Regions from separate parts of the Martinezella sp. CNPSo 3957 genome, predicted to be linked through region 1. Evidence: predicted binding sites of a transcription regulator. Region 1 holds the regulator's gene; each other region holds the start of a gene.

Region 1 (9,618 bases):
CCGATCGTCTCGGCGCGGCCAAGCTGCATTTCGGTGCCGGAGAGGAACAGCGTCTCGCCGCCGAGCTGCCGCATGCCGACGTCGAAGGAGACGCGGGTTCGGGTGGACGGCTTCTCGAAGATCATCGCCAGCATCTTGCCGGCAAGCGGCTTGTCGGCCGTGCCGGCCTTCTGCGCGCTCTTTCGGACGATCGCGTCATCGATGATGTTGCGCAGATCGGCAGCCGGAACGGCAGAGAGATCGAGAAAGTGTTTCGGAGAAGCCATGTCCTTACCTGTACTCCAGAAAAAACAATAACGCCCGCGTGGGGCAGGAACGCCCCGACAGCGGGCGTTGAATTCAAGCCGATTTCTTGGTGCGGGCAGCGCGCGCACGCTCGGCGGCGCGCTCCAGGCGAGCGAAACCTTCGCGTGCTTCCTCGGCAGTGACGACCAGCGGCGGCAGCAGGCGGATGACGTTGTCGCCGGCCGGAACGCCGAGCAGACGCTCGGCACGGATCGCCTGCAGCAGGTCCGCCTGCGGAATGGCCGCCTTGATGCCGAGCATCAGGCCTTCACCGCGAACGTCCTCGATGATGTCAGGAAAACGATCCTTGAGCGAGGCGAGCCCCTGGCGGAAGACCAGCGAGACATCGCGCACATGCTGCAGGAAGCCTTCGGCAAGCACGATATCGAGAACCGCATTGCCGACTGCCATGGCGAGAGGATTGCCGCCATAGGTCGAGCCATGCGTACCGGCCTTCATACCGGAAGCGGCTTCTGCCGTCGCAAGGCACGCACCGAGCGGGAAACCGCCGCCGATACCCTTGGCGACCGCCATGATGTCAGGCTTGATGCCGGACCATTCATGGGCAAAGAGCTTGCCGGTACGGCCGACACCGCACTGAACTTCGTCGAGGATCAAAAGCAGGCCGTGCTCATCGCAGATCTCCCGCAGCCCCCGCAGGAATTCGTTGGTCGCCGGGCGGATACCGCCCTCGCCCTGCACCGGCTCGATCAGGATCGCAGCCGTCGCATCCGTGATGGCGGCGCGCACGGCGTCGAGATCGCCAAACTCCACCTGGTCGAAGCCCGGTGCCTTCGGGCCGAAGCCTTCGATATACTTCTCCTGGCCACCGGCGGCGATCGTTGCGATGGTGCGGCCGTGGAAGGCGCCTTCGAAGGTGATGATATGGAACTTCTCGGGATGCCCCTTGGCGAACTGATAGCGCCGCGCAGTCTTGATGGCGCACTCCAGCGCCTCCGCGCCCGAATTGGTGAAGAACACCTTGTCGGCGAAGGTCACCTCCGTCAGCCGCTTCGACAGCTTCTCCTGGCCGGGCACCTCATAGAGGTTGGACAGGTGCCAGACCTTGTCGGCCTGCGCCTTCAGCTCGGCGACAAGATGGGGATGAGCATGACCGAGCGAATTGACCGCGACGCCGGCTGCGAAATCGAGGTAGCGTTCGCCATTCTCAGTGACCAGCCAGACGCCCTCGCCTCGCTCGAACCGCAGCGGAGCGCGCAAGTAGGTGTCGTAAAGCGGCGTGGTCTCGGCCATGGCCATATCTCCTGATCACAACTTTAAGGACCGATCGCTTCCATTTGATGAAACGGGTCCGAAAAAATCAAAAATGCCGCCTTGCGGCGGCTTGGGCACTATTGATGTTTTGCACCGCGATGTCAACAAAACTGCCGTTTTAGCAGGTGCGAGAAAACGCTTGCCGGCAAAAGAGATGCATCGGGCGGCGCCTATGGCAGAAATGCCACGCCCGGACAGCAAGTTGGGGAAAACCTCGAAATCGATTCCTCAAGATTCCCGCGACTCTTGTCACGGAGTCAGCCTCACACTAGGTTAAAAACCAATTGCTAGACTGCATGCGGCGGAACTAGTCACCACAATTTTAGAGCGTTTCGCGCCTCGATACCATGCGAGGCAATGGTGAGGGATTCTGCCATCGGAAACGCGACAGCGGAGACAGGGCATGAATTGGACAGACGAACGCGTCGAGAAGCTGAAAAAGCTATGGTCCGAAGGATTGAGCGCCAGCCAGATCGCTGCGCAGCTCGGTGGCGTGAGCCGTAATGCCGTTATCGGCAAGGTGCATCGCCTGAACCTCCCCGGCCGAGCGAAGGCGGGCGGCACGACAACCGCAGCGCGCACGCCGAAGCGCAGCGCAGCGGCACCTCGCGCTGCGACCTACGGATCGCGCGTTGCTACCCGCACGGTGGTTGCCCGCCAGCAGGGCGCAACCATGCTGAAGGAAGAGATCGAGATCGATTCCGTCAATGAAATCCAGTATCGCCCGGCATCGAACGTCGTCGTTCCGATCTCCCGTCGCCTCGGCCTGACGGAACTGACGGAGCGTACCTGCAAGTGGCCGGTCGGCGATCCGCTGAAGGACGATTTCCATTTCTGCGGCAACGAGAGCCCAGATTCGTCGCCTTACTGCACCTACCATCAGCGCCTGGCCTACCAGCCGGTGCATGAACGCCGTCGGCCAGCGCAACCACGCGGCTGAGACGCGCCATCGATGAGATAAAAGAAACGGGCCCTGGGGCCCGTTTTCTGTTTCCGCCGCTATGTCGAATGCCTGATCGGGTATCCCCGCTCAGGCCTCCATGGAGTAGCCCGCGCCGCGAACGGTGCGGATGACATCCTGCATATTGGAGAAATTGAGCGCCTTGCGCAGGCGGCCGACATGGACGTCGACCGTGCGTTCGTCGACGTAGATATCGTGACCCCATACGCCGTCGAGCAGCTGCGAACGCGAGAAGACGCGGCCCGGCGAGGACATCAGGAACTCCAGCAGGCGGAATTCCGTGGGCCCCAACCGCACTTCGCGGCTCTTGCGGTGGACGCGATGGGTTTCGCGATCCAGCTCGATATCGCCGCAGCGCAGCACCGTGGAGAGAACCTCCGGGCGGGCACGCCGCAGCATCGCCTTGACGCGAGCCATCAGCTCCGGCGTCGAGAACGGCTTGACGACATAATCGTCCGCGCCGGTCGAAAGCCCGCGCACGCGCTCGCTTTCCTCGCCGCGCGCCGTCAGCATGATGATCGGCAGACGCTCCGTCTCCGGCCGCATACGCAGCCGGCGGCAGAGCTCGATGCCGGATACGCCGGGGAGCATCCAGTCGAGGATCAGGAGGTCGGGGATGCGCTCCTGGAGACGCAGCTCGGCCTCATCGCCTCTGAGGATCGTGTCTACCTCGAAGCCTTCGGCCTCAAGATTGTAGCGCAGCAGAACGCTGAGCGCTTCCTCGTCTTCTACAACAGCAACTCTCGGAACCATGCGCCTATGGTCTCCTTTCTTCGCTTTCGGATTATTCCGTCACTGCGCCGACGGTATTGGCGGTATCGTCCTTCGGGCGCTCGCCTTCCGGCTGCGCGCCCGTCGCCATGTAATAGATCGTCTCGGCGATGTTGGTGGCGTGGTCGCCGATGCGCTCAATGTTTTTGGCGCAGAAAAGAAGATGCGTGCAGGTGGTGATGTTGCGCGGATCTTCCATCATGTAGGTCAGCATCTCGCGAAAGAGCGAGGTGTACATGGCGTCGATTTCCTCGTCGCGTTCGCGGATCGACACGGCCTTGTCCGGCGAGCGGGTCGCGTAGACATCCAGAACTTCCTTGAGCTGGCTCAGCGCCAGTTCGGAGAGATGCTCGATGCCGCGAGCGAGACGGCGCGGGACACCGGTGCCCTGCACGGCGATGACGCGCTTTGCGGTGTTCTTGCCGAGATCGCCTACGCGCTCCAGATCGGAGGCGATGCGGATCGAGCCCATGATTTCACGCAGGTCAGCCGCCATCGGCTGACGGCGGGCGATGGTGACGATCGCCTTGTCGCCGACTTCGCGCTCGGCATGGTCGAGAACGACGTCGTCGGAGATGACCTTCTGGGCCAGGGCAGTGTCGCTGTTGACCAGCGCGCGTACGCTATCGCTAACCATCTGCTCTGCCAGGCCGCCCATTTCAGCAATGCGGCGCGTCAGGAACTTCAGGTCTTCGTCATAGGCAGAGAGAATGTGAGTGGAGACCATTTTTCTATCCTCAAGGTGAACTGTGTGAAATGAGCCGCGCGCCTGACATCATCAACCAAAACGGCCCATGATGTAATCCTGCGTGCGGAAATCGTCGGGATTGGTGAACATCTTATCGGTGTCGTTCTCCTCGACCAGGTGGCCGAGATGGAACATTGCGGTACGCTGCGAGACGCGGGCTGCCTGCTGCATGGAATGCGTCACGATGACGATGGTGAAATTCTCCCGCAGCTCGTGGATGAGATCCTCGACCTTGGCGGTTGCGATGGGATCGAGCGCCGAGCATGGCTCGTCCATCAGGATGACCTCCGGACTGACCGCGACGGCGCGGGCGATGCACAGACGCTGCTGCTGGCCGCCGGACAGGCTCGTGCCGGCATCATGGAGCCGATCCTTCACCTCGCCCCAGAGACCGGCCTTCTGAAGACTGCTCTCGACGATATGCTCGAGATCGGCCTTTGAGCGATGCAGGCCATGGATGCGCGGACCATAGGCGACGTTCTCATAGATGGACTTCGGAAATGGGTTGGGCTTCTGGAAGACCATGCCGACGCGGGCGCGCAACTCCACCACGTCGATGCTGTCGTCGTAGACATCCTGATCGTCGAGCGTGATCTTGCCGGTGACCCGGCAGGTCTCGATCGTATCGTTCATGCGGTTGAGGCAGCGCAGGAAGGTGGACTTGCCGCAACCGGAAGGGCCGATCAAAGCCGTGACCGTATTCGCGCGGATCTTCAAATTGACGTCAAAGAGCGCCCGCTTGTCGCCGTAGAACACAGAAACGTCCTGGCCGATCATCTTGTAGGGGATCGTCATCATCTTCCTGGACAATGCTTTTTCGCTGGCGGCTTCCGTCATCATGTTCATTTCGTGCGCCCTCCCTTACCAGCGCCGCTCAAAGCGGCGGCGCAGCAGGATGGCGCCGATGTTCATCGCGACGAGGAAGAAGAGAAGCACGATGATGGCGCCGGACGTCCTTTCGACAAAGGCCCGCTCGGCTTCGCTCGCCCACATGTAGATCTGCACCGGCAGCGCCGTCGAAGGTTCGAGCGGCGATGCCGGATAGTTGGCGACGAAAGCGACCATGCCGATCAGAAGCAGCGGCGCAGTCTCGCCAAGCGCGTGCGCAAGCCCGAGGATCGTGCCCGTCAGAATGCCCGGCATCGCAAGCGGCAACACGTGATGGAAGACCATCTGCATGCGCGATGCACCAAGACCGAGCGCCGCGCTGCGGATCGACGGCGGTACGGCCCGCAGCGCCGAGCGTGTGGCGATAATGATCATCGGCAGCGTCATCAGGCTCAGCACGAGACCGCCGACCAGCGAGGCAGAGCGCGGCAGTCCCATCATGTTGATGAAGACCGAGAGACCCAGCAGGCCGTAGACGATCGATGGGACGGCCGCGAGATTGTTGATGTTGACCTCGATCAGGTCCGTCAGCCGGTTCTTCGGTGCGAACTCCTCCAGATAGATCGAGGCGGCGACGCCGACCGGCAAGGCAAGCACGAGAACGGTCAGCATCAGGTAGAACGAGCCGATCAGAGCGACGCCGAGCCCGGCGGCTTCGGGTCGGCTCGAATTGCCCGACAGGAAGAGACCGCTGTTGAAGGCCTTGTAAAGCGCACCGCTTTCGCTGAGTTGCTTCATCCAGGCGACCTGGCGGTCGGATATCTTGCGATCCTTCTCATCGACCGTCAGATCGATCTGGCCCTTGTTGGCTGAATCGATATTGGAGCTGGCAAGGAAGGTGACGTTCTGCGTCGTCCCTATGATCGAGGGATTGGCGACGACCCTATCGCGCAGCGCGATCCTGGCACTGTCCGACACCATCGCCGTTGCCTCGCGAACGAGAGCGCGATTGGCCGGATCGATACCAAGCGCCTTCACCAGTGCATCGCGCACCAGTACCGGGTAGTTGGCAGCGATCAGAACCTTCGGATCGCTGGCGCGCTTGGCTGCAGGGTCGATCACCTTCTCGGTGAATTCGATCGGCAAGGTGATCGATGTCTGAACAAAAGCCGTGTAGCCGGTGCGGACCACGGTCGAGACCAAGATCATAAGGAAGACGAGACCGAAAATGACAGCCGTGATCCCATAGGCGCGAAAGCGGCGCTCGGCAGCATAGCGTTTTTTGATACCGATATCACGGCGCACCGACGCACCCGGCGTCAGGCCACGCGGCATGTTGAGCTGAGAGGAGGATACGACACCGCTCATTCGTATTGCTCCCTATATCGACGGACGATGTAGAGCGCGTAGACGTTGAGGCACAGCGTCAGGAAAAACAGCGTGATCCCGAGTGCAAAGGCGACGAGCGTCTGCGGCGAGGTGAATTCCAGATCGCCGGTCAGCTGGTTGACGATCTTCACGGTGACAGTCGTCATCGGCTCGAAGGGATCGAGTTGCATGCGCGCGGCAACGCCGGCTGCCAGCACCACGATCATGGTTTCACCGATCGCCCGCGACGCGGTCATCAGCAGTGCGCCGACGATGCCCGGAAGGGCGGCCGGCAGCAGAACACGCTTGACCGTTTCCGACCGCGTGGCGCCGAGGCCAAGCGAACCGTCGCGCAGCGAGCGCGGCACGGCCATGATGATATCGTCCGACAGCGAGGAAACGTAAGGGATGAGCATGACGCCCATGACGAAGCCGGCCGTCAAAACGCTCTGTGCCTCGATAAAGCTTCTGTAGTTTCCAGTCATCAGACCGTCGATCTCGGCGGAGATATCGCGCAGGAAGGGGCCGACGGTGACAAGGGCAAAGAAGCCGTAGACGATCGTCGGGATGCCGGCTAGGACCTCCAGCATCGGCTTGGCGATGGAGCGGACGCGCGCCGAGGCATATTCAGCCATGTAGATCGCCGCGAACAGACCGATGGGCACGGCGAAGAGCATGGCGACGAGCCCGATATAGATCGTGCCCGCCAGCAGCGGGATCAGGCCGAAGGTGCCTGAAGTTTGCGTGCCGGCGCCGGCGAAGCGCGGGTCCCAGACCGTGCCGAAGAAGAACTCGCTGGCCGGCACCATGCCGAAGAAGCGTGCCGCTTCCGAAAGCATGGAAACGACGATGCCGACCGTCGTCAGCACTGCGATGGAGGAAGCGACGATCAGTGCCCCGAGAATGACCTGTTCCACACGATTGCGGGCGCGAAAACGCGGGGCGATGGCGCGAAGGCCATGGGCTGCGCAAAGCAGCGACAGAACGATCGCCGCTGCCGACATGACTGTGCGGCTCACTTCGCGCATGCCATTATATTTGTTGGCAGCGTCGATCATGTAGCCCGTGGGGCGAACGGCAAGCGGAACGCCCTTCTGCGCCAGCAGCAACTGAAGATCGGCCTTGCCTGCATCGACATCGGCGAGCTCCTGGCTATCGAGCATGCGCATGCCGCGAGCGATGCTGCGCACCATGCCGTAGCTGAGATTGAGTTCGGCCGGTGGAAGAGACTGAACCTCCTCCGGGAAAGATTTCGTCACCAGGCGGTCGATGACGATGGGGCCGGCGATCAGCCAGACGCAGACGAGCGCTAAGGGCGGAAGCACCGCCCAGATAGCGGCATAGGCACCGTGATAGCCGAGCCGGGAATGCATGGACGAGGACCTGCCACCCGACAGCGCAGCCGCCCTCACCCGCCCCAGCACGAAAGCGGAGGCGCCGAAGACCGACAAGCAGAGCAGCAGCAGCGATACACTCATTCCCATTCCCCGGCGAACCCCGGCGTGGCGGAAAGCCGCACCGGTGCCCGACCCTTCCGCATTCACATGATCTTCCCGACCGCGACATCCTTACGGATCTGGTCGCGCTCAGCATCCGGCGCCGGCACGAGGCCATATTCCGCTAGCGGGCTCTCAGGTCCGATCATCTGATCGCTCGTGAAGAAATCGACATATTCCTTGAGCCCAGGGATGACACCCAGATGGGCTTTCTTGACGTAGAAGAACAGCGGCCGCGATACCGGATAGGTGCCATCGGCAATCGTCTGACCCGAAGGCACGATGCCGTTGACGGTGGCTACCTTCAGCTTGTCGGCGTTGTTCTGGAAGAAATACAAGCCGAACACACCGATGCCGTGCTTGTTGGCATTGATACGGGCCAGCGTTTCGGGATAGTCGCCGTCTATATCGACGGCGACGCCATCCTTACGCACGGCAACGCATTTTTTGGCCTGCTGAGCGGCGTCGGAGACTGCAGCCTTGATCACATCGGCGGCGCCCGAAGCCTTGCAGCCGGCGGCAAGCACCTTCTCTTCGAAGACTTCGCGCGTGCCGTGCTTCTCACCCGGAATATAGGTAGCAATTTCAAAATCCGGCAGCGATGGATTGATCTCAGACCACTTCTTGTAGGGGTTGGCGACGAGCTTGCCATCGACGACCACTTCGGCGGCAATCGCCTTATAGAGATCGACGGGTTCGAGCCTGATGTCTGGATTGCTCTTGTCGAAGGCAAAGACGATGCCGTCATAGCCGATCTTGATCTGCTGGATATCGGTGACGCCGGCGGCCTTGCAGGCTTGGACTTCGCTGTCCTTGATCGGGCGCGACGAATTGGCGATGTCGATCGAATCCGTTCCGACACCCTTGCAGAATTCCTTCAGGCCGGCTCCGGAGCCGCCGGACTCGACCACAGGAGTCTTGAAATCGGTAAAGGTCTCGCCGAAGGTTTCGGCAACGATCTTGGCATATGGAAATACGGTCGATGAGCCGGCGATCTGAATTTGATCGCGGGCGGTTGCAGTGCCCCCAAGGGCAGCCGATGCAACCAGCGCAAGAACGGACATTTTCAAAGCATTCACAACGAATCCCCCTGATGAGCTTTGAAGAGCGCCGAGGTGGAGGCTACATCCACTTTTTCAGCAGTCCATTCTTACTGATGAAAACACCGCCCTTTTATGTCAGGCGAGTGAAACAATTATGACAGATTATGTATCTGATATTGTTCTGGTAAATCGCCATCCGAATGAGGATGCGAGGTACTTCTCAGAAGCGAACCGTAAAATCGGTTCCTTTTCCGACTTCCGACTTTACGATCAGCCTGGCACGGTGGCGGGTCAGGATATGCTTGACGATGGCAAGCCCGAGACCGGTCCCCTTCTTGGACCGGCTGTCCTCAACGTTAACGCGATAGAAGCGCTCGGTCAGGCGCGGCACATGTTCTGCGGGTATGCCCGGCCCCTTGTCCGAGACGACCACTTCGACGGCCTGGCCGGCACCGCTGAGTAGCGAAACCTCCACCGACTTGCCTTCCTGGCCGTATTTGCAGGCGTTCTCGATCAGGTTCTCGAAGACCTGCACCAGCTCGTCTCGATCCCCCAACACCTCCACCTTGCCCACCGGCAAATGCAGATTGATGGTCACGTCGAGATCCCCCGCAAGCGGCAGCAGGGAGTCACGCACATGACCGAGCAAGGGGACGAGATCCACCTTCTGATCCGGCGCGATATGCGACTTCAGCTCCAGGCGCGACAGCGACAGAAGATCGTCCACCAGCCTGCTCATGCGGGTCGTCTGATCGAACATGATGCCGAGGAAACGCTGCTGCGCTTTCGGATCGGCTTTGGCGGGCCCCTGGATCGTCTCGATGAAGCCGCGCAGCGATGCCA
Region 2 (9,618 bases), on a different contig from region 1:
ATATACTCATCATCGGCGGAACGCTCGTCGATGTCGCGACTTCGGAAATGAGGCCGGCGGATATCGGCCTTGTCGGCCCCTTGATCGCAAGCGTTCATCCGTGGGGGACACGGAAGGACGCAAGCCAGATTGTCGATGCTTCGGGACATTTCATCACGCCCGGATTTATCGACACGCATATGCACGTCGAAAGCTCGATGGTGACGCCGAGGCGATATGCCGAAACGGTCGTTCCCCAGGGCACGACGACGGTCTGCTGGGACCCGCATGAAATCGGCAACGTCGCCGGCCTCGACGGCATTCGATGGGCGCTGGAAGAAACACGGCAATTGCCGCTGCGTTTCCTCACCCTGGCGCCATCCTGCGTGCCTTCGGCGCCCGGCCTGGAACTTGCCGGCGCGGAGTTCCGCTCAGACGAAATGGCGATCATGCTGAGCTGGCCGGAGATTTCCGGCGTCGCCGAAGTGATGAACATGCGAGGGGTTCTTGAGCGAAGCGAGCCGATGCGCAGCGTCCTCAAGGCCGGACTTGCGAGCGGCAAGCGCGTTTGCGGTCATGCTCGCGGCCTCGAAGGCGCGGAATTGCAGGCCTTTGTTGCCGCAGGCATCCAATCGGATCACGAACTCACCTCAGGCGAGGACTTGCTGGCGAAATTACGGGCGGGCCTGACCATCGAGTTGCGCGGTTCTCATGACTATGTCCTGCCCGGCGTTGTCGAGGCCCTGAAAAAGCTGCCTCATCTGCCGCAAACGCTGACGATCTGCACCGATGACGTCTTCCCCGACGACCTCGTGAATGACGGCGCGATGTCATCAGTCCTGCGGCGCCTCATAGGCTATGGCATGAAGCCGGTCGATGCCATCCGCGCCGCCACGCTCAACGCCGCTATGTGGTTGAACCGTTATGATCTGGGGTTGGTCGCGCCCGGCCGCCGCGCCGACATCGTCATCCTCTCCGATCTGGAAAGGATCGTGGTCGACCGCGTCTATGCATCGGGGCGTGAAGTTGCCAGAGGCGGCAATATTATTGGAAGAGGCACGAGCGTGTCCTCGGATGCCTATCGCGACACCGTAAAGCTTGAGAAACTTTCCGCCACCGATTTCACCATCACTCTGCCAGGTATGACTGAGGCAAGGGTGAACACCGTCGTCAGTCCGCGGTTTACAAAATGGGGAGAGGCGGCCGTCAAAGTCGAAGACGGCAAGCTCGTTCTGCCTGATCACATGCTCCTGATGGCCGTCATCCACCGCCATGGCAGAAAAGAGCCGACGCCCGTCATCGGCATCCTGGAGGACTGGGGCCATTGGCGCGGTGCTCTGGCAACGACGATATCGCATGACAGCCATAACTTCACGATCTTCGGCCGCGATCCGGCGGATATGGCTGCGGCGGCCAATGCCGTCATTGAGGCTGGCGGCGGCATGGCGACGGCGGCCGATGGCAAGGTGACGGCAGTGCTTCCCCTGCCCGTCTGCGGCTTGCTGTCGGATGCGCCCGCAAAGGACGTGGCCGACGACTTCGCCAGGCTGCGCGCGGCGGCCGACGCCATCGCTGACTGGATGCCGCCCATTCGCACTTTCAAGGCAGTCGTCGGAGCAAGCCTCGCCTGCAACCCCGGCCCGCATGTCACCGATCTCGGGCTGACCGACGGAACGACCCAGGACATCAGACCGCTTCTGGCTACAAGCCGAAACTGAAGTCACCGGCCAAACGGTATTATTGCCGATTTAGGAGAACATCCGAACCGCAGTGGACGTTCTATATTCTGTCACATCCATGTCATGAAATACGCCGACACCTCATGCCAAATCAGGAGCGGGTACCCAGATGGATTATTTCAGACGTTTCAACTTTCTGTTCGCGACGCCAACCTTTGACAATGAGGATCTGGAGGGTGCCCGCTACAATCAGATCGTCGAAGAGATCGAACGCTCCGGTTTCGAGGTGGTGCGCGCGCGCAATCTCGAAGACGCCGAGATCGCCGTGCAGACCGATGCCGCCATCGGCTGCATGCTGGTCGACTGGGGCAAGAAGGGTCTTGAAGGCAAGACAGCCTCTCTCATCAACCTCATGCGCCGGCGCGGCCTCGAATTCCCCATCATCCTGCTGATCCGTCGCAAGCGCTTCGAGGATGTGCCGGTCGAAGTCCTCGATTTTATCGACGGCTACGTCTTCCTGTCAGAAGAAACGCCCGCTTTCATCGCTAAGAGCCTCATCAGCCGCCTCAAGCAATATGCCGAAACGCTGAAGACGCCGTTCTTCGGCGCTCTCGTCGATTATGCCGAGGAGGGTAATCACCTCTGGACCTGCCCCGGGCACAATGGCGGCATCTTCTATAGCCGCAGCCCCATCGGTCGGGTCTTTATGGAACATTTGGGTGAAGCGGTCTTCCGCGACGATCTCGACAATTCCGTGCTCGATCTCGGCGACCTCCTGACCCATGAGGGACCTGCGCTTGCCGCGCAAAAGGAAGCAGCCAAGATCTTCGGCGCCGAGAAGACCTATTTCGTCCTGAACGGCACCTCCACGTCAAACAAGGTCGCGCTCTCGGCGCTCGTGACCGACGGCGATCTCGTGCTGTTCGACCGCAACAACCACAAGGCCGCCCATCACGGCGCCCTAATGATCTCGGGCGGCATTCCGGTCTATCTGCCGACCAGACGCAATCTCTATGGCCTGATCGGTCCCATGGATTTCGCTGAAATGGACGAGGACGCGCTGCGCGAGCGTATCCGCACCCATCCGCTGGTGAAAGATCCGGAGGCCTACAAGAAGCCTCGCCTGTTCCGCGTCGCGGTCGTGGAACAGTGCACCTACGACGGCACCATCCACAATGCCGAGATGATCCTCAAGCGGATCGGCCATCTCTGCGATTACATCCTTTTCGACGAGGCCTGGGCCGGCTTCATGAAGTTTCATCCGCTTTATGCCGGGCGCTTTGCCATGGGCCTCTCCGACCTCGGCCCGGATGCGCCGGGCATCATCGCCACCCAATCCACCCATAAGCAGCTGGCAAGCTTCTCGCAGGCCTCGCAGATCCACATGAAAGACCGGCACATTACCGGCCAGAAGCGCCGCGTAGAGCACCGGCGCTTCAACGAAAGCTTCATGCAGCACGCTTCGACCTCGCCCTTCTATCCGCTATTTGCCTCGCTCGACGTCGGCGCGCAGATGATGAAGGGCCGCTCGGGCGAAGTGCTCTGGGACGACACGATCCGTCTCGGCATCGAGCTGCGCAAGAAGATCCGTGCCGTGCGCCGCGAATTCGAGGAGAAGGAGCATCGCCCGGAACGACGCTGGTTCTTCGAGCCTTTCGTGCCGGATCGGGTGGCAATCCCGGATGTGGCGAGCCCAGGCGCCGTGCATGACGTGCCGTGGGAAAGCGTCGCAACCGACCAGCTCGCCACCAATCCCGCCTTCTGGCACCTGACGCCCGATGCGGCATGGCACGGCTTTTCCGGCATGGAACCGGGTTTTGCCATGACGGACCCGAACAAGCTTACCCTGCTGACACCGGGCTTTGATCGCCGAACGGGGAAATACACGGAACACGGCATACCGGCGCCCGTAGTCGCGCAATATCTGCGTGAAAACCGCATCGTTGCGGAAAAGAACGATCTCAATTCGCTGCTTTTCCTCCTTACCCCCGGTGTCGAAGCCAGCAAGGCCGGCACGTTGATCAGCGGCCTTGTCGCCTTCAAGAAGCTTCATGACGACAATGCGCTGCTGGAAGAGGCAATTCCGGAATTCTATCGCCGCCGTCCGGGCCGTTATGCGGGCGTGCGGCTGCGCGATCTCTGCGCTGAAATGCACAATTTCTTCCGCCAGGCCGATGTCAGCGCGCTGCAGACGAAGCAGTTTTCCGCCGAACACCTGCCACCGATCGCCATGTCGCCGCACGATGCCGCACGTTGCCTCGTTCGCAACGATGTCGACTATCTGCCGATCGACGCTATCGCCGGCCGCATCGCAACGACACCCTTCGTCGTCTATCCTCCGGGTATTGCGACCATCGTGCCGGGCGAGCGCCTGACGGAGCAGGCAAAGCCCATGATCGACTATCTCAAGATGTTTGAAACCTGCTTCAACACCTTCCCGGGCTTCGAGGTGGAGATCCAGGGGCTCTATCGCGAGATCGATGCATCCGGCAAAATCCGGCTCTATACCTACGTTGTCGCGGAATAAGCTGGAAATTCGGATTGGTCATGAAGCAGGATAAAACAATCATCGTTCGCCCGTCCCGGGAGAGCGACGTCGATGCCATGCTGGCAATCTATCGCCGCCACATTCACCGCGGCGTCGAGGCCGGGGTCGATGATAGCGACACGCCACAGCCGGACGATCTGCGCGAACGGCGCAAGAATTTGAAGGACAAACGCTTCCCGCATGTCGTTGCGATCGAGGGTGAGAAGGTCGTCGGCTATGCCTATGTGGTATTGTTCCGCAAGCGGCCGGCCTATCGCTACACCGTCAAGCATTCGATCTATGTGCATCACGACCATGTCGGCCAGGGTGTCGGGAGCCTGCTGATGCGCGGGCTGATCGACGCCTGTGCCGCTGCCGGTTTCCGGCAGATGATCGGCTATATCGATGCCGACAACTCGGCGTCGCTGGCCTTGCACGAGCGCTTCGGCTTCGTTCGCGTCGGCCTTCTGCCAGCCGTTGCCTATCGTTACGGCCGCTGGGCCGATACCGTGATGGTCCAGCGCTCGCTCGGTCCCGGCTCCACCACGCAGCCGCCTCCGCCGCCGCTCTCCACCCGCTGAAGCAAAGGGGCTTATACCGGCTGCGTTTGAGCTGGCCTGAAACCCAGCACGAAATCCACGACTTTCGAGGAGGACATTTCGCAAGGCTTGAGGGTGAGGCTGGCTCCCGAGAGCACATAGAGATTGAAGCTAACGACATCGGTCCCGCCAAGCTCCTCGCCGTAGAGCCAGATCCGTTTCCCGTCAGCCGATCGCTTGACCGTCACACCCCAGAGGCGATCTTGAAAACGCCCCTCCGAATAGCCGTCAGACAGCTTCGCCAGCGCATGTTCGAATTCCGACAATTCGGACGCCAGCAGCGCATCTTCGGTCACGGCGCCAGGCATTCGTCGCATATGCCGCAGCCGTCCTCATCCATCTTCCTCGCCGCTCGCTGCCTTCGGCAGCATAGGCACGCGGTTCCGTTAGATCGAGATTCCTCGTCATGCTCGGGCGGAAGGATTTCCATCAGCAGGTCGGAAAGGGGTTCGGTTGCGATTTGGCCCATCTTGAGGCTCCGTATTGGGGGACGGACAAGAGATAAGAAGCCTCGAAGGCATCTCAAGGTGGCGCTTGCGAATGACTGTCACAGAGCGATTTTCCCGCGTCTCTCCGGCACGACAACAGAGCCGGTTTGATATCGTGATCAGGGATGATATGTTCTGTATTTGTTTCAGATTCTGCAATTGAAGGGTCCATGCTTGAACCTGCAGCATGATGACCGAGATCGCCATGAACGACACCAACACAAACCCTGTTCGGAAGATCATCCATGTCGATATGGATGCATTCTATGCATCGGTCGAACAGCGAGACAATCCCGAGCTGCGCGGCAAGCCGCTTGCGGTCGGCGGGTCAGCGGCGCGCGGCGTGGTCGCGGCCGCAAGCTACGAGGCCCGCGCCTTCGGCGTTCACTCGGCAATGCCTTCGGTCACGGCAAAACGCAAATGCCCGGACCTGATTTTCGTGCCGCCGCGCTTCGATGTCTACAGGGCAGTGTCGCAGCAGATCCGCGAGATCTTTGCCGAATATACTTCGATGATCGAGCCGCTCTCGCTCGACGAAGCCTATCTCGACGTCACCCAGAACAACAAGGGCATGGAAATCGCCACTGAAATCGCGCTCGAGATCCGGGCCAAGATCAAGCAGGTCACCGGGCTCAACGCCTCGGCCGGCATTTCCTACAACAAGTTCCTCGCCAAAATGGCAAGCGACCTCAACAAGCCCAACGGCCAGGCTGTCATTACGCCGAAGAACGGGCCGGCCTTCGTCGAAACGCTTCCTGTCAAGAAATTCCATGGCGTCGGGCCGGCGACAGCCGAGCGCATGCACAAATACGGGATCGAAACAGGGCTAGACCTGAAGTCGAAATCCCTCGCCTTCCTGCAGGAGCATTTCGGAAAGGCGGGGCCTTATTTCTACGGCATCATTGCCCGCGGCATTGACGAGCGCCAGGTAAAGCCCGACCGTATTCGTAAATCCATTGGCGCGGAAGATACGTTTGCCGAGGATATCGACGATCTCGAGCTGGCAACGGCGGAGTTGTGGACCTTAGCACAGAAGGTCTGGCGCTACTGCGAAACAGGCGGTTTCAGCGCCAAAACGGTGACCGTGAAGATAAAATATTCGGACTTCACCCAAGCGACACGCAGTCGGACAAGCTCCCTGCCGCTCGCAGACAGCGGCGCTGTTTTTGAGACAGCCTCGGCGCTTCTGGCAACCGTCCACCCGTTTGCGCGGCCGATCCGGCTGCTCGGCATCACGCTTTCGTCTTTGACGAACGAAGAGGCCGACGATGGGAGATCACAGCCTCAGCTCGACCTCGGCATCTGAGAGATGATAACCTCCCATCCGCCATCTGGCCGCGCTCGGCATTCCCTTGGTCGAGGGACCGTAGAGCCGATTGAGGCTCAGCCAGGACGGGACGCGCCGTCGCGGGCACTTGATCACGCATCGGGTCCCCTTCACGATCTACCGGCAACGCCGCTCAGCAAGACCGCTTGCGCTTCATCATCGCGTTCAGCTTCTCCGCCCCGGCTTCGTCGACAGGTGTGTAGACGATCATGCGGTCGTCATTGCTGGGGCTTGCCCACCAATTGTTGGATTGCAGCGGCAGGACCGTGCCATCCGCCAGCCGAAAACGCTTCACGGTATTCTCGATGCCCTTGAGCTGATAGCGATCCCATACGATGCGGAACTGATCGGAAGCGCTCATATAGCGTTCCAATTGCCGCTCCCAGCTCGGGTCATCGAGATGCTCGGCCATAGAGGCACGAAACAGCGCTGCCATATTGGCCAGCATCTCGTCGGGATCGGCCTGGCTTGCACGCCAGGCAGGATTGACGAGGGACAGATAGATGCAGTTCCGGTCTTCAGGCGGAAGGGCATCGAGATCGACGCCGACGAGACGGCGATAGGCCTCGTTGAAGCCGCGTATATTGTACCGTTTCGTCTGGATAAGAGCCGGATAAGGACAGAGATGATCGAGAATGCGCTGGCTAGCCTCGGTGAGCGGCTCGCAGACGCGGGGATTTTCGAGCCGGGGCGGAACCGGCAGATTGGCCAATCTGAACAGGTGCTCCGTTTCGACTTCGTTGAATTCCAAAGCATGCGCGACGGAGAGCAGTACGCGCGGCGACACGCGGATCGGGCGGCCCTGCTCCAGCTTGGTGTACCAGGTGATGCCGATATCGGCGCGTGACGCCACTTCTTCCCGCCGCAATCCGGGTGTACGAATCCGTCCCGCTCGACCGAGTCCCAATCTTTGCGGGTCGAGGGTTTCCCGCCGCCTTCGCAACATCTCGCCAAGTTCCTGTGCCCGCGAAAGGATCTGATTGGAGCTAATATCGAGCGTGCCGTGCATTTCCATTCTCCAGCCTGACACTTCTTATACCAGTCTAAACAGGCATCTTGTACCAGTTTAACATGGGTGTAAAACGCTGTGGACTCAGTTTTGAAAATACTTTGAGGTCCCCCATGTCTTCCGCACCAATCCGGCTTGGCCAATTCGGCCTGCTGATCCTGCTGGCCGGGCAATTGCTGCTGCAGCTCGATTTTTCCATCATCAATGTCGGCCTTGCCGCCATCTCGGCCTCGCTGCATGCCGGCGAGACCGAACTTGAGCTTTTCGTCGCCGCCTATGGCGTCGCCTTTGCCGTCTGCCTGGCAATGGGTGCGCGCCTCGGCGACAATTTCGGCCGCAGGCGCATGTTCGGCCTGGCCGTCCTATTGTTCTGCCTCGCCTCGCTGCTATGCGGGGTGGCGACATCAGTCACCTTCCTCATCGTTGCGCGCGCGCTGCAGGGGATCGCCGCAGCACTCATGGTGCCGCAGGTGCTGGCAACCATCCATGTCAGCTTGACCGGACGCGATCACGCCCGCGCCGTTTCGCTTTACAGTGCAATTGGCGGCATCGCCTTCATCGTCGGCCAGGTTCTCGGCGGCTTCCTGATCTCTGCCAATATTGCCGGCTCCGGATGGCGCAGTATCTTCCTCATCAACCTACCGGTCTGCATCCTGATCCTGGTCAGCGTATGGCGCCATGTTCCCGAAACGCGTGGCCAAGGCAGAGTTCCGGTCGACTGGTCGGGCATGATAACGCTGGCGCTGCTGACTTTGTCGGTTCTGCTGCCGACCGCGCTCGGCCCGTCGCTCCACTGGAACTGGCTTTGCCTGCTCGGCTTCGTGCCGATCCTGCCACTGGTGGCACTCCTTTGGCGTATCCAGCGCGGCAAGGAGGTGCGGGGCGCCTTCCCAATCCTGCCGCCGTCGCTCACGCGCATCTCCAGCATGCGGTTCGGCGGGCTGATCGCCATACTCTTCTTCACCTGCTGGAGCGGCTTCATGTTCGTCTTCGCCCTTACCTTGCAGGCAGGTGCCGGGCTGACCCCGCTGCAATCAGGCAATGCCTTGATTGCACTTGGCGGCTCCTATTTCGTCTCGGCCGCTTTCGTCACGCCTCGCCTTGCAAACATACGGCGCGAACTCATGCTGGCGATGGGCTGCGTGATCCAGATGAGCGGGCTTGCTCTGCTCATCGTGACGCTCGAAACCGTCTGGCCGCAGCCAGGAGTCGTCAACCTCATTCCCTCCACAGTCCTGATCGGTTTCGGCCAGGCGCTGATCGTCAACAGCTTCTACCGGCTGGGGCTGGCCGACGTGCCGCATGAACATGCCGGCGCCGGCAGCGCCATGCTCGCCACCATGCAGCAGGTGTCGTTGGGTCTCGGGCCGGCGATCCTGGGGGCCGTATTTGCCCAGGTACTGCAATATTCCAGCGCCTATCTCTCTGCCGGGGTCACGGCGATCGCCGTCGAACTCGGGCTGATGGCCATCCTGCTGGTGGCCACGCTTCTACGATTGGCACGGCAGCGCAGCCGACCAGAAGAAGACGCCGATCTCGGCGACGCCCTCATCGTCGCACCCGAATGATCGGACGATCAGCGTTAAAAGCATTGATCCCATAACAAAATCCGGCCTGTCGCCAGGCCGGACTTGCAAGCATAGGCCTCGTCTTCGACCAGATGCGGCTACGCCGGCAGCTGGAAGACCCAATTGGCGATCAGCACGATGGCAAGGCCGCCGGCAAGCGCCAGATAGGGCAGAATACCCGCCTTCTTGACACCCAGATCCTGGCCGACCAGACCAAGATCATCCATGGCGCCGGCCGGGAACTTGCCGCCATCGCGAACATAATGCCTGTAGGCAAAGACCGGCAGAATGAGAGCTGCAAAGGCAAAACCGATCCAGAGAGCATTGGCATAGCCCCAGACCTTGGCGCCGGCGCCCAGGAAGAGCGCATTGACGAAGGCAAGGATGGTATTAAGGCCGATGAGCCAAGACGGCGCTTTCCACGGGCGCTCGACATGACCGG
Region 3 (9,618 bases), on a different contig from region 1:
ATTGGCTTCGCCGGAAAGCGCGCTGTCCGGCATAACGTGGCGGCGCAGGCTCTCGGAAATGGCGCTGTCGCCATGCATTTCGCCATCGACCTCCAGATCCGGCGCTGCCTTGCGGACGAGAGCCAGCGCTTCGCGCATCTTGGTAGCGCTTTCCGACTCCCGGGAGCCGAAGTTGGAATGCGAGACGAGGGCAGCGCGCGGCTCGATGCCGAAGCGCTTGATTTCCTCGGCCGCCAGCCAGGTGGATTCCGCGATTTCCTCGGCGGTCGGATTAAAGGTCACATAGGTATCGGTGTAGAAAGTCGCGCCGCGCTGCGAAATGAGCAGGCTCAATGCCGAGAAATCGCGAACGTCCGGCCGCTTGCCGATGACCTGCCGGACGATGCGCAAATGACGCTCATAACGGCCTTCGAGACCGCAGATGAGCGCATCGGCTTCGCCGCGCTTCAGGGCAAGCGCGCCGATAACGGTCGTGTTGGTGCGAACGATGGTGCGCGCTGCTTCGGGGATAACGCCCGCGCGGCCGACCAGCGAGAAATAGAGCTCGACATATTCGCGGAAGCGGGGATCGTCTTCCGGATTGATGACGGCAAAATCGGTATTCGGACGGATCTTCAGGCCGTAGCGCTTCAGGCGCGTCTCGATGACGGAAGGACGGCCGATCAGGATCGGGACGGCCGTGCCTTCTTCAAGAAGAACCTGGGCGGCGCGCAGCACGCGTTCGTCCTCGCCTTCGGAAAAGACGACGCGCTTGCGCTCGGCAATCTTCGCGGCCGCAAAGATCGGCTTCATGACGAAGCCCGAGCGGAAGACGAAGCGGTTGAGCTCGTCCATATAAGCGTCGAAATCGGTGATCGGACGCAGGGCGACGCCGCTATCTGCGGCTGCCTTTGCCACGGCCGGCGCAATGCGCAGGATGAGGCGCGGGTCGAAGGGCGAAGGGATCAGATAGTTGGGCCCGAAGACCGGAGTTTCGCCGGTATAGGCCCGCGCCGCGACATCGGAAGGCTCCTCGCGGGCAAGTGCTGCGATGGCGCGCACGGCGGCCATCTTCATCTCTTCGTTGATCGTCTTCGCGCCGCAATCGAGCGCGCCGCGGAAGATATAGGGGAAGCAGAGGACGTTGTTGACCTGGTTCGGGAAATCCGAGCGGCCGGTGCAGATCATCGCATCGGGGCGGGCGGCACGGGCGAGATCCGGCATGATTTCCGGCGTCGGATTGGCGAGCGCCATGATCAGCGGCTTTTCGGCCATCTGGGCCAGCAGTTCGGGCTTCAGCACGCCGGCGGCGGACAGGCCGAGGAAGACGTCGGCGCCCGGAATGGATTCGGCCAGCACGCGCTTGTCGCTGTCCTGGGCGTACACGGACTTCCACTCGTCCATCAGGACGTTGCGATCCTTGTAGACCAAGCCTTCGATATCATGAACCCAGATGTTTTCGCGCTTGGCGCCGAGAATGACGAGCAGGTTGAGGCAGGCAAGCGCGGCTGCGCCCGCGCCGGAGGCGACGATCTTGACCTCTTCGATCTTCTTGCCGGCCAGTTCCAGTCCGTTGAGGATGGCGGCGGCGACGATGATGGCGGTGCCGTGCTGATCGTCGTGGAAGACCGGAATTTCCATTTTCTCGCGCAGGCGGCGCTCGACGTCGAAGCATTCCGGCGCTTTGATGTCTTCGAGATTGATACCGCCGAAGGTCGGTTCGAGCGCCGAGACGGTGTTGACCATCTCATCGACCGTCGGCGCTGCGATTTCGATGTCGAAGACATCGATGCCGGCGAATTTCTTGAAGAGAACGGCCTTGCCTTCCATGACTGGCTTGGAAGCGAGCGGGCCGATATTGCCGAGGCCGAGGACCGCCGAACCGTTGGAAATCACCGCTACGAGATTGGCGCGGGACGTGTAATAAGCGGCCGTTTCCGGATTGTCGCGAATGGCAAGACAGGGCGCGGCGACGCCGGGCGAATAGGCAAGCGCCAGATCGCGCTGGTTGCCGAGCGGCTTGGTGGCCTGGATTTCAAGCTTGCCGGGGCGGGGATAGCGATGGAAATAGAGCGCCTGTTCATCGAAATCGCCACTCGCCATGTTTTCGGCTTTTTTCGAAGTGTCGTGCGTATCCATCTCGCGGTCTCCATTCCTGCCTGCGCTTTGAGTCTTCTGCATACATCAATCGCTTCGCCTTCACAGTATGGAATTGAGGTCACAAAGCGTTTTTGTCGCGACAAAACTGAATTGCCTTTTTTGCAAGAATTAAGCGGCGCGCGTCCCTTGGATCGAACGGTGCGCTGGCGGCTGAGCCGTCAAGCACAGGGATTGTCATCTTCCTGAAACACGAGTCTGGTTTTGGAATAGCCAACGTAGGATAGGGCACGGACGTATAGTTCGTGAATGAAAACATGGACCCCCGGCATTTCCGAACGCTATTCATTTCTGACGTGCACCTCGGCTCGAAGGCCGCCAAGGCGGACTACCTGCTCGACTTTCTCCGTCATCACGAAGCCGATACCATCTTTCTGGTCGGTGACATCGTGGATGGCTGGAGATTGAAGCGAAACTGGTATTGGCCCCAACACTGCAACGACGTGGTCCAGAAGCTCCTGCGCAAGGCGCGCAAGGGCACGCGCATCGTCTATATCCCCGGCAATCACGACGAATTCCTGCGTGACTTCCCCGGCATGCATTTCGGCGGCATCGAGGTGGCGCAACGCGCCATGCATGAAACGGCCGACGGCAAGAAATATCTGGTGCTGCATGGCGATGAATTCGATGTCGTCGTCCGTAATGCCCGCCTGCTCGCCTATCTTGGTGATTGGGCCTATGACACGGCAATCCTGATCAACATCGGCCTTGCAGCGGTACGCCGCCGGCTGAACATGCCATACTGGTCCTTCTCGGCCTGGGCGAAGCTGCAGGTAAAGCACGCCGTCAATTTCATCGGCGAATTTCAGCGTGTCGTCGCCGAAGAGGCCAAGCGCAACGACGCCGATGGCGTCATCTGCGGCCATATCCACCATGCGGTGATCGAGGATCTCGATGGCATCCGTTACATCAACACGGGCGACTGGGTGGAAAGCTGCACGGCGATTGCCGAACACGAAGACGGCACGTTCGAGCTGATTACCTGGCAGAATATTCTCGAGACGCAACCGGTTGGCTCGGCTGTCGAGGAAATGCCGCGGGCACTCGGGGCACAGGCAGCATAATTCTGCGCCTGTTCACAGGCTTGCTAATAGCTTGTCATAATTATTGAACGCCTACAGCTTCGGTTTTTCCGAAACGGTACGGTTTGGCCATTTCTCGCCATAGTCGTATTCTCGATAGCGTGATAGGGACAAATAAGTTCCCTTCAGGTCTGTCATGATTCCCGCGATCAAGTCCTTCCAGGGCGAGGGTGCGCCTCCATATTTCCGCTTGCGCACTGCCTTGTCCTACTGCGCTCCGTTGTTCGTCAACGGAATTGCGCTCCCGTTTTTTCCCGTCTGGCTGGCGGGGCTGAATTTCAATGACCATGAGATCGGCCTGGTGCTTGCCATTCCCATGGTCGTTCGGGTGCTCGTGACACCCATCATCGCGGTGCTTGCCGATCATATGACGGAGCGGGCGGATGTGTTGCTATGGTCGGGTGCCCTGTCGCTGCTGACGGCTGTCGCGCTCTACTGGACGAGCGACTTCTGGCCGGTGCTTCTGGTCTACGGCATTCAGGGCGCCACCTACGCGCCTTACGTGCCCGTGGTTGAGTCGATCGCCATGTCGGGCGTGCGCCGCTGGGGCTTCGACTATGGCTCCATGCGGGTCTGGGGGTCGATCACATTCATCCTGTCGACCCTTCTCGGCGGCCAGCTGATCGGCATGTGGGGCGGCACCACTGTCTTGCCCGTAATGGTGGCGGGATTCATTCTGACGACGCTGATGGGGTTTTTCGCCCCGCGCATCGGGCCGACGCGCCGGCGCAACCAACCGATCAATCTGCAATCTCCGACCGGAAATCTGCGCTCGCCGCACTTGCTCATCACTATGATCGGCGTGTCGATCCAGCAATCGAGCCATGCGATGCTTTATACGTTTGCATCGATCTACTGGCATAAGCTTGGCTTTTCCGGCGCGCAAATTGCTGTTCTATGGAGCATCGGCGTCGCGGCTGAGGTGATGGTTTTCTTCCTGTCGAAGAAGCTCAGTCGGCGGTTCAGCGCCTGGACATTGATCTTTTTCGGCGCGACCATGTGTATTCTGCGCTGGATCCTGTTTCCGATCAATTTCGGCTTCTTCGGCTATTTCATCCTGCAGTGTTTTCATTCCTGCACCTATGCCTGCGTCCACACAGGCATTCAGCGTCGCATAGTGGCCTCAGTGCACGAAACGCAGGAATCATCGGCCCAGGGGGCGTATTATTTTTACAATGGCATGTTCTTAGGGTTGATGACCCTTGCATCCGGCTATCTCTATGCCTGGCTTGACCTCGCCAGTTATTATGTCATGGCCGGCATTGCAGCCTTCGGGCTGGTTATGGTCATTTTCGCCTACGGGCTGCAGGCCAGGACGCCGGCAATCGGCGGCGGCGCTCACGGCGTATCCTGATGCGGTGCAACAAATTCATTTGGATATCAAAAAGCCGTGACATAAGTTGGCGTCGGCGCGAGATGGAAATTCCACGCATAGTCGGTGTATTAAGCATTGACCAAGCGGGCTCACCGAGTCGGCGTATGTTGTGCCAGATTTGAAAGACGCATGAGTTTGAAAGCAGCCGAGCAAAGGTCCGATGCACCGAAGATCGATGATGCGCCCGAAGGCGCAGGCCATCGCTATCGGCTGCAAGGCAATTGGCGCAGCGCCAATGTGCATGGCGTGCTGCGACAAATCGAGCAGTTGTCCAGGCGCAGCTCCGGCGGCGACGTCGTGATCGATCTTTCCGGTCTTTCGGATGTGGATACGGCAGGTGCGCTGCTGATCCGCCGACTGAAAGAAAGCCAGGAAGCACACAAGGCTCGCGTTACGATCGAGGGTTCCAATCCGCATATCGACGAATTGCTGACGACTTTCGACGCGCATCCGGACGATGAGGCGGCAGCGGCGAAGCCGAGGAAATCATGGGCGGAGCGTTTCTTCGCGCCTATCGGCGAAAGCGTCTACGATATCTGGGGCAATCTCATTGCCGCCATGTATATACTGGGTTCGGCCGTGCGCGGCGGTCAGCTCAAGTTTGGCCGCGGCAGCGGCGTTTCGCCAGCCTCGATCATCAATCAGATCGATCATATGGCTGTGCGCGCCGTTCCGATCATTCTGCTGATGTCGTCGCTGATCGGCGCAATCATCGCCCAGCAAGGTGCTTTCCAGCTGCGTTATTTCGGCGCGGAAATCTTCGTGGTCGATCTGGTCGGAATCCTGCAATTGCGCGAAATCGGCGTGCTTCTGACCGCGATCATGATTGCCGGTCGTTCCGGCAGCGCGATTACCGCCGAAATCGGCTCCATGAAGATGCGCGAGGAAGTCGACGCGCTGAAGGTTATGGGCCTGAACCCCGTCGGCGTGCTCATCTTTCCCCGGCTGGTGGCGCTGACGGTGGCCTTGCCGCTGCTGACGGTTATTGCCAACTTTGCCGCGCTTTTTGGCGCTGCATTGGTGTCCTGGGCCTATTCCGGCATCACGTTTGCGACCTTCATCTCGCGCCTTCATGAGGCCGTCAGCCTTTCAACGGTCATTTCAGGCATGATCAAGGCGCCGTTCATGGCGCTGGTGATCGGCATCGTCGCCGCAGTCGAGGGCTTGAAGGTGGGCGGTAGCGCCGAGTCTCTCGGTCAGCACGTGACGTCATCGGTGGTGAAGTCGATCTTCGTCGTTATCCTCATGGACGGGCTTTTCGCCATGTTCTATGCGGCAATCGATTTCTGAGGGACGATAACGATGAGCGCGCTTCACTCGGAAATCCCGTTGGAAAAAGATGAGCAGGGCAGGGACATCGTGCTGTCGGCTCGGGATGTCACTGTGGCTTTCGGCTCGAAAGTGGTTCTCGATAAGTTGAACCTCAATATCTATCGCGGCGAAATCCTCGGTTTCGTCGGCGCTTCCGGCGCGGGTAAATCCGTGCTGCTGCGCACTGTGCTGCGGCTCCTGCCGCGCCGATCGGGCAAGATCGAGATCCTCGGCGAAGATTACGACAAGCTCGACGAAGAGGATCGCAATCGGCTCGACATGCGGCTCGGCGTGCTCTTTCAGCAAGGTGCACTGTTTTCCTCGCTGACGGTCAAGGAAAACATCCAGGTACCGATGCGGGAATATCTGGACCTGCCGAAAGAGATGATGGACGAGCTTGCGCTGATGAAGATCCGCATGGTGGGTCTCGCCGCTGACGCAGCCGACAAATATCCTTCCGAGCTTTCGGGCGGCATGATCAAGCGCGCGGCGCTGGCGAGAGCCCTGGCGCTCGATCCCGACCTCGTTTTCCTCGATGAGCCGACCTCGGGCCTCGATCCGATCGGCGCGTCGGAGTTCGACGAATTGATTGCCAAGCTGCGCGACACGCTGGGCCTAACCGTTTATATGGTGACACACGACCTCGACAGCCTGTTTTCCGTCTGTGACCGTATTGCTGTCCTCGGACAGAAGCGGGTATTGGTGGAAGGCACGGTTGAGGACATGCTCGCCTGTGATGACCCCTGGGTGCAATCCTACTTCAGGGGCAAGCGCGCACGCTCGATCGTGCCGCGCGAGGACATCAGAGGGCACAACGACGACAAAGGCGCAGGCGCCCACAGCCGCGAGAAGTGACTGGAGACAATGGAAACCAAAGCCAATTATACGATCGTCGGGTTCTTCACGCTGGTTGTCATCGCTGCCGCCTTCGGCTTCGTCTACTGGATGGCGGAATACGGCCGGGGCGGTCCGATGGTCGAGCTCGTCGTGCGCATTCCGGGGTCGGCAAATGGGTTGAGCGTCGGCTCGCCGGTCCGTTTCAACGGTATTCAGGTCGGTTCGGTGCAGGGCCTTTCGATCGATGCCGACGACCCGAACTATTCTCTCGCCTTCACGCAGGTGCGCGCCGATGCACCGGTCTACACGTCGACCAAGGCCATTCTTGAGATCCAGGGCCTGACGGGTGCTGCCTATATCGAGCTTTCCGGCGGCCGCAACAGCGACGAAAATATCCTCAAGCGCTCGATCGACACGGGCAAGCGAGCGGTATTGCTCGCAGACCAGTCGAGCGTGACCAACCTGTTGACGACGGCCGACAAGATCCTGAACCGCGCCAACGACACGATCGGCGACATCCAAGGCTTCGTCTCGGATTCGCGCGGGCCGCTGACGGATACCGTGCGCAATGCGCAGAAATTCTCCAAGGCCATCGCTGACAATTCCGACAATATCGACAAGTTCCTGGCAAGCGTCGGCCAGCTTTCCGATACCTTCAAGACGGTCTCGGTCCGCGTCGACTCGACGTTGGATGCGATCGAAAAGCTGGTGCGCGCTGTCGATGCCCAGAAGGTCAACGACGTCATCGCCAATGCCGACAAGATCACGGCCAATGTCGCCGATGCGACGACCGATCTGAAGGCGACGATTGCAAGTTTCAAGCAGACAGCCGACACCTATACGACGTTTGGTCAGAACGCTCAAAAGACCCTGGATCGGGTCGATGCGATCGTCGCGCAGATCGATCCGGCCAAGATCAAGGGATCGGTTGACGATATTGCCGATGTGACGAAACAGGCTCGTACCGCGGTCGCATCGATCCGGGACGTCGCCAACTCGGTTGCCTCGCATCAGCAGGATATTGACCAGACGATCGCCAATGCCCGCGAGATTTCGACCAAGCTCAATGCGGCGTCCGGCAAGGTCGACGGCATCCTGACCAAGGTCAATTCCTTGCTCGGCGACGATAGCACCAAATCGCTGTTTGCAGAAGCCAAGGACACGCTCGAATCCTTCAAGAAGATGGCGGACAATCTCAATTCCCGCATCGGGCCGATCGCCGACAATCTGCAGAAATTTTCCAGCAGCGGCTTGCGCGATGCCCAGACCCTCATCAACGACATGCGGGGCACGGTTGACAATCTGAATAGTACAATCACTAATTTCGACCGCAATCCGCAACGACTGATTTTCGGTGGGGATACGGTCAAGACTTACGACGGCCGCGCGCGGCATTGATGAAGAGCGATATCTGGTCTCCAGGGGATAAGCGAAATATGGTCGGTTGCGTGTCGAGTGAGCGTCATCAGGTGTGGAAAGCTGTGATCGCGTTGCCGTTGCTCGCGGCCTTGCTGGGAGGCTGTGGAACCTCCTCCAACAATGATACCTACGATCTTTCCGCGTCGGCGAAGACGAATGGACCTTCGGTCAAAAGCCGCCAGATCCTCATTCCGCCGCCGACCGCGCTGCAGGCTCTGGATAGCAATCAAATCGTCATTCGCGTCTCGGGCTCGGAAATTCAATACCTCGGCAAATCGCAATGGAGCGACAAGCTGAGCAGAATGGTGCAATCGAAACTTGTCGAGGCTTTCGAGAATACCGGCAAGCTCGGTGGCGTCGGCGTGCCCGGGCAGGGGCTTGCAATCGACTATCAAATCGTCACCGATATCCGCTCCTTCGAGATCAATGCGTCCGGCGGCCATAAGACGGCAATCGTCGAAATCTCCGAAAAGATCCTGAACGATCGCACCGGTACGGTGAAGGCCCAGAACGTGTTCCGGAAGGTCGTGCCGGTCAGCGGCGGCAGCAATCCCGATTTCGTGCGGGCGCTCGATGCCGCATTTGCCGGTGTGACAGGCGAACTTGTCGACTGGACGTTGCGCTCGCTGTAAGGGCGGTCAGCGCTCCATCAACTCCTTCAGCGTCTTCAGATCCCGCATGACATGCGCGGCATCGGCCGCGAATTGCTCTGCCTCCATGCCCGGTAGCTGAAGCACGGTGAACATGACCTCGCAACCGTCACCGTTCGGTACGACGCGTAAGGCATTATAGACTTGCAGATCGGATTCCAGCGTGACCCAATGGTCGATGACACCAAAGTCATTGCGGGGTGAGAAGCGCACACGTGCAGTGCCGAGCGTGCCTTCGGCGATCCAATCATTGCCATCCTGCGTCAGCCCGGATGCCAGGCCTGAGGCCCAGAAAGGCATGTTTTCCGGACGGCTGGCGTAGTTGTAGACCTCCCTCCAGTCGCGATCGATGGAGATATGTACGATCTTCGCATTCATGGTCGACATGGTGTTTTCCTCCTCTATATCACCGTCAAGGGACTGAGACCGGCTGAACAAGCCAGGGTTCGCACGCGAATGAATCGCCAATTCGGCAACATTGTTGCACAGTCCTGCAAAGGGAACGATTCACGGCTTTCGGAGGCTTGCCGTTTTCCGCCCGGAGTGCAACAACAGCCCCAACGCAGGGCTGCCGCCTGTCGCGCCAAGCGCCGGCGGCATTGCGTCACATCGGATATTGCTGCGTCTTCAGGGTGGGCTGAGTGCAGTGAACGGTTCATTGGAGGATTGTCGTGGAAAAGGCAGAAATCGGGCTGATCGGTCTCGCGGTAATGGGATCGAATCTGGCGCTCAACATCGCTGAAAAAGGCAACAAGATTGCAGTGTTCAACCGTACTCCTCAGGTAACGGATGAATTCTACGCGAATGC

What was found. The regulator PhoB, encoded in region 1, activates phosphate uptake and scavenging genes when phosphate is short. The targets are predictions, from matches to a motif close to TGTCATNNANCTGTCAT.
Region 2: a site for PhoB is predicted at 1,767-1,783, ahead of AC13QE_RS00080 (Orn/Lys/Arg family decarboxylase). Genes of this name have one in related genera too.
Region 3: a site for PhoB is predicted at 2,312-2,328, ahead of AC13QE_RS07870 (UDP-2,3-diacylglucosamine diphosphatase). Genes of this name have one in related genera too.

Annotation. Positions count from the first base shown of each region.
Region 1 covers NZ_JBXSOU010000005.1:119,482-129,099, forward strand. Annotated here, with positions in the region: gene argF (ornithine carbamoyltransferase) at 1-266, opposite strand, end outside; gene AC13QE_RS14315 (aspartate aminotransferase family protein) at 340-1,539, opposite strand; gene AC13QE_RS14320 (hypothetical protein) at 1,538-1,837, shown strand; gene AC13QE_RS14325 (GcrA family cell cycle regulator) at 1,964-2,500, shown strand; gene phoB (phosphate regulon transcriptional regulator PhoB) at 2,591-3,274, opposite strand; gene phoU (phosphate signaling complex protein PhoU) at 3,306-4,019, opposite strand; gene pstB (phosphate ABC transporter ATP-binding protein PstB) at 4,071-4,886, opposite strand; gene pstA (phosphate ABC transporter permease PstA) at 4,902-6,203, opposite strand; gene pstC (phosphate ABC transporter permease subunit PstC) at 6,233-7,714, opposite strand; gene AC13QE_RS14355 (substrate-binding domain-containing protein) at 7,777-8,796, opposite strand; gene phoR (phosphate regulon sensor histidine kinase PhoR) at 8,996-9,618, opposite strand, start outside.
Region 2 covers NZ_JBXSOU010000001.1:10,289-19,906, reverse strand. Annotated here, with positions in the region: gene AC13QE_RS00085 (adenine deaminase) at 1-1,697, shown strand, start outside; gene AC13QE_RS00080 (Orn/Lys/Arg family decarboxylase) at 1,828-4,185, shown strand; gene AC13QE_RS00075 (GNAT family N-acetyltransferase) at 4,206-4,766, shown strand; gene AC13QE_RS00070 (hypothetical protein) at 4,778-5,092, opposite strand; gene dinB (DNA polymerase IV) at 5,460-6,578, shown strand; gene AC13QE_RS00060 (helix-turn-helix transcriptional regulator) at 6,733-7,608, opposite strand; gene AC13QE_RS00055 (MFS transporter) at 7,722-9,176, shown strand; gene AC13QE_RS00050 (trimethylamine N-oxide permease) at 9,275-9,618, opposite strand, start outside.
Region 3 covers NZ_JBXSOU010000002.1:551,920-561,537, forward strand. Annotated here, with positions in the region: gene AC13QE_RS07865 (NADP-dependent malic enzyme) at 1-2,118, opposite strand, end outside; gene AC13QE_RS07870 (UDP-2,3-diacylglucosamine diphosphatase) at 2,394-3,200, shown strand; gene AC13QE_RS07875 (MFS transporter) at 3,355-4,572, shown strand; gene AC13QE_RS07880 (MlaE family lipid ABC transporter permease subunit) at 4,723-5,883, shown strand; gene AC13QE_RS07885 (ABC transporter ATP-binding protein) at 5,896-6,759, shown strand; gene AC13QE_RS07890 (MlaD family protein) at 6,769-8,139, shown strand; gene AC13QE_RS07895 (ABC-type transport auxiliary lipoprotein family protein) at 8,178-8,792, shown strand; gene AC13QE_RS07900 (SRPBCC family protein) at 8,799-9,197, opposite strand; gene gndA (NADP-dependent phosphogluconate dehydrogenase) at 9,482-9,618, shown strand, end outside.